Regions from separate parts of the Cellulomonas sp. NPDC058312 genome, predicted to be linked through region 1. Evidence: riboswitches for the same ligand, from Rfam matches in the RefSeq annotation. Region 1 holds a riboswitch; the other holds the start of a gene.
What was found. A riboswitch is a leader RNA that binds a small molecule or an ion and turns the genes downstream of it on or off. The one in region 1 is predicted to bind S-adenosylmethionine.

Region 1 (2,162 bases):
CACGACGCCCACCGGGTCGGTCGAGTCCGACCACAGGCGCAGCACCCGGGCGCCGGGCACCGTGGCGAGCCCGGTGACGAGCCGGTCGCGCAGCGCCTCCTCGTGGGCCGCGAGCGCACCGGCCGGCAGGGCCTGCAGGGTGTCGCAGGCCTGGGCCAGCGCGACGGCGCCGAGCACGTTCGGCGAGCCGCCCTCGTGCCGCGCCGGCGCCGGCTGCCACAGCGTCCGGTCGGTGCGCACGTCGCGCACCGCGCCGCCGCCGGCCAGGTACGGCGTCCCCGCGTCCAGCCAGTCGCGGCGACCCACGAGCGCGCCCGCCCCGAACGGCGCGTACGTCTTGTGCCCGGAGAACGCGACGTAGTCCACGCCCGACTCCGCGAGCGAGAACGCCCGGTGCGGGAGCAGCTGCGCGCCGTCGACGGCCACGCGCGCCCCCGCCTCCTGCGCGAGCGCCACGACCGACGTCAGCGGCAGCGCCTCCCCGGTCACGTTGGACGCGCCCGTGAGCGTGACCAGGGCGTACGGGCGGCGCGCGAGCTCGTCGCGCAGCGCGACCAGCGTCGCGGCCACGGTCGGCGCCGCGGGCAGGATGGTCGCCGTGCGACCCGTGTCCCGGAACGCGCTGACCCAGGGCAGCAGGTTCGCGTGGTGCTCGACGTCCAGCACCAGCACCCGGCCGCCGTCCGGCACGCAGCCGGCCAGCAGGTTCAGCGCGTCGGTGGTGTTGCGGGTGATGACGGCGACGTCGTCGGGGCGCGCGCCGACGAACCGGGCGACGGTCGCCCGGGACGACTCGTACAGCGCGGTGGACACCTGCGACAGGTACCCGGCGCCGCGGTGCACCGACGCGTACAGCGGCAGCACCTCGACGACCCGCGCCGCGACGGCCTCGAGCGCGGGCGCGGACGCCGCGTAGTCGAGGTTCGCGTACGCGACGGACCGGCCGTCGACGAGCGGCACGCGGGTGTCGGCGCCGACGACGGGCAGGAGGGCGCGGTCGGGCGCCTCGGTCGTGGCACAGGTGGCGGTGGTGGCGACGGACATGGGACTACCCCCGAGAGGAATCGGTGGGGGCCCGGGTACGGCCGGGTCACCCCGCGCTTGCCGGCCACCGAACGGTGGACGGCCAGGTCGTCACCCGGGGCACCCCGCCGCGGAGGGAGGGTTGCCGGCCAGCAAGCCGGGGCTCAGTGCTGGCACTCATGACCTGCCCCGAGGATAGGGAGCGCCCGCCCCGGCATGTCAACACGTGTCCACCCTCCGACCCGGGTGAAGCACCCCCGCGGCGGCATGGCGTAGCATCGCCGCACCATCCAGAGCGGCCGAGAGATCTGGCTCGTCGACGCCGCAGCAACCCGCGGTCCTGTGCCCCGTGCACGGGGCCGGCCGAGGGTGCTTCCGCCAGGTCCGATGGAGGAGACGCATGACCGACACCGACGACCGCCTGCGCTACCGGCTGCTGACGGGACCCGACGACCGCTCGTTCTGCGAGCGGGTGAGCGCGGCCCTCGCCGAGGGCTACGAGCTGCACGGCGGCCCCGCCGCGACCCACGACGGCGAGCGCGTCATCGTCGCGCAGGCCGTGGTGCTGCCCGCCGCCGCGACCAGCACGGTGCGCCCGCTGTGAGCGCGCAGCACGGACACGGGGACGGGCCCGGCTACGCCGGCGACCTCACCCCGCAGGAGGCCTGGGACCTGCTCGCGTCCGACGAGCGCGCCGTCCTGGTCGACGTCCGCACCGAGGGCGAGTGGCAGGGCATCGGCGTCCCGGACACCGCGGACCTCGACGCGCAGGACCGGACCGCGTTCGTCCAGTGGACCGACGCGTTCGGCCGCCCCAACCCGACGTTCCTCGACGAGCTCGCCGCCGCCGGGATCACCGCCGACGAGCCGCGCCCGGTGGTGTTCTTGTGCCGGTCCGGCGTGCGGTCCGTCGCCGCCGCGACCACCGCCACCGCGGCGGGCCTCGGTCCGGCGTACAACGTGCTCAGCGGGTTCGAGGGCGACGTCGGCCCCGACGGGCAGCGGGGCCACTGGGGCTGGCGCGCCGCCGGCCTGCCGTGGCGGTCCGCGTGACCGCGCCCACCCCCGGCCCCGCCCCCGCTCCCGGCCCCGGCGACTGGCAGGACCCGCGGCTCCCCCGCGACACCCTGCGCCCCGAC
Region 2 (2,162 bases), on a different contig from region 1:
CGAGATCGCGACGCGGACCGCCTCGTCGGACGCGAGGGCGCTCGACTCGTTCGGGAACAGCTGGTACGCCACGCCGGGGTTGGCGCGCTGCTGCAGCCAGAACCCGTTGCCGTCGAACTGCGGCTGGTCCACCGCGGCGATCGCGGCCGTCGCGTCGATCTGCCCGGACTGCAGGCTGCCGGCGCGGACGGAGGACTCGGGGATGACCTGGAACGTGACGGTGTCGAGGTAGGCCTCGCCGGTGTGGTCGTCGGCCGCGGAGCCCCAGGCGTAGCCGGGCACCTTGGTCAGCACGACCTCCTGGTCCGGCGTGTACGACTCGACCGCGAACGGGCCGGACCCGATGTAGTCGCCGGCGCAGCGCTCCTCGGGCGTCAGCGCCGCGGACGCGGGCGACAGCAGACCGAGCGAGAAGGTCGACGACGCCTGGAGGAACTGCGCGCTCGGGGCGGCGAAGTCGACGGTGACCGTCAGCGGGTCGACGACCGTCGTGCCCTCGTAGCCGACGAGGTACTGCGAGCCGAGCGACGCGGTGGCGCCCAGCGCGACGATCGCGTCGAAGTTGGTCTTGACCGACGCGGCGTCGACGGGGGTCCCGTCCGCGTAGGTCGCGTCGTCGCGCAGGTGGAACGTGTAGCTCGACGCGTCGTCGTCGATCTCCCAGCTCTCGGCGAGCCACGGGACGATCTCGCCGGACTCCGGGTCCTGCGCGGTGAGCGAGGCGACGGTCTGCCGGGCGACGGCGATCGCGTCGTTGTTGCCGACCTGCTGCGGGTCGATGCACCGGGAGTCGACGGTGATGGCGAACCGCAGGTCGCCGCCGGCGACGGGTTCGGCGGACGCGGCCGCGTCGGTGGCCGCGCCCGTGCCCGTCGACCCGCCGGAGCAGGCCGTCAGCAGCAGCGCGGTGGTCGTCAGCGCCGCGGCGGCCGCAGCGGGGCGGGTGGCGCGTCGCGAGGGGGAGGTGGTCATGCGTGCACTCCTGGTCGTCACCGGCCGTGGCCGGGGTGGGGCGCCGGCCGGGGCGCGCGGGGGCGCGCTCCGGCGTGTCGTCGCCGTGCTTACCCGGTCCGCGGTCGCGGTCGGGTCAGGTCGTTCCCGGAGCACCCCGTCACGTCGAAGGGTTGCTGGCCAGCAAGCCGGGCCTGCGCGCTGGCGCTCGTCACCTGGGGGTGAGGGAACCCTCGGCGGCGGACCTGGTCAAGGAACCGCCGCGGGTTCTCACATCGCGGATCTTCGTGTGGTGGCCGGCGGGGTCACGCCGCGGTGAAGCCCGCCGCGCGCCGCGGGTCGGCCTCGGTCCACAGGTCGGACTTCACCTCGGCGCGCACCAGCGGCACGACCTCCTCGGCGAACCGGCGCAGCACGTCCTCCTGCTCGGCGGGGTCGAGCAGGTGGTTCACGGACACGGACTGGAGCACGTGCCCGTACGACCGGTGGTAGTCGAGGATCTTCTCGGCCACGCGCTCCGGGGAGCCCACCAGTGCGGGACCCCGGTCGACCGCCTCCTCGAGGGTCCGGAAGCTCGGCGCCCGCCCGACGGCGTCCGCCCCGTAGCCGCGCCGCGCGGCCGCGTCGACCTGACCCTGGTACAGCGGCCGGTACTGCCGCACCGCCGCCTCCGTGGTGTCGGCGAGGAACAGCCCGCCGGACCCCGACCCGACGTGGGCGTGCGCCGGGTCGTGCCCGTGCGCCGCGTACTGCTCACGGTAGTGGTCGATCAGCACCTGGTAGTTCTCCCGCGGTTGCAGGGCGTTCGCGGTCACGATCGGGTCGCCCCACCGCGCCGCGAGCTCCACCGCGAACCGCGACGTCGCCGAGCCGTGCCAGATCCGGAACGGCCCCGCGTACGGCCGGGGCAGCGTGGTGGCGTGCTCCAGGCGGTGCCGGTGCCGGCCCTCCCAGGTCACGTCCTCCTCCGAGAGCAGCAGGCGGAGCAGCTCGTAGTTCTCCGCCAGGTACTCGTACTGCTTGTCGATGTCCAGGCCGAGCAGCGGGTACTGCAGCACCTCGTTGCCCTTCCCGATCACGATCTCGAGGCGGCCCCGGGACAGCTGGTCCACGGTCGCCAGGTCCTCCGCGACGCGCACCGGGTCGAGCAGCGCGAGCACGGTGACGCCGGTCGACAGCAGGATCCGGCTGGTGGACGCCGCGATCGCCCC

Region 2: linked by a shared signal. The riboswitch ahead of ACFVXN_RS05640 (ABC transporter substrate-binding protein) and the one ahead of ACFVXN_RS11120 (aminotransferase class V-fold PLP-dependent enzyme) in region 1 are both predicted to bind S-adenosylmethionine.

What each region holds. Positions count from the first base shown of each region.
Region 1 is NZ_JBHVZE010000003.1:466,078-468,239, forward strand. It holds gene ACFVXN_RS11120 (aminotransferase class V-fold PLP-dependent enzyme) at 1-1,044, opposite strand, end outside; SAM riboswitch class IV at 1,093-1,208, opposite strand; SAM riboswitch class I at 1,307-1,417, shown strand; partial or broken gene ACFVXN_RS11125 (DUF1737 domain-containing protein) at 1,424-1,609, shown strand; gene ACFVXN_RS11130 (rhodanese-like domain-containing protein) at 1,624-2,076, shown strand; gene ACFVXN_RS11135 (O-succinylhomoserine sulfhydrylase) at 2,073-2,162, shown strand, end outside.
Region 2 is NZ_JBHVZE010000002.1:285,179-287,340, reverse strand. It holds gene ACFVXN_RS05640 (ABC transporter substrate-binding protein) at 1-972, opposite strand, end outside; SAM riboswitch class IV at 1,053-1,167, opposite strand; gene ACFVXN_RS05635 (LLM class flavin-dependent oxidoreductase) at 1,257-2,162, opposite strand, start outside.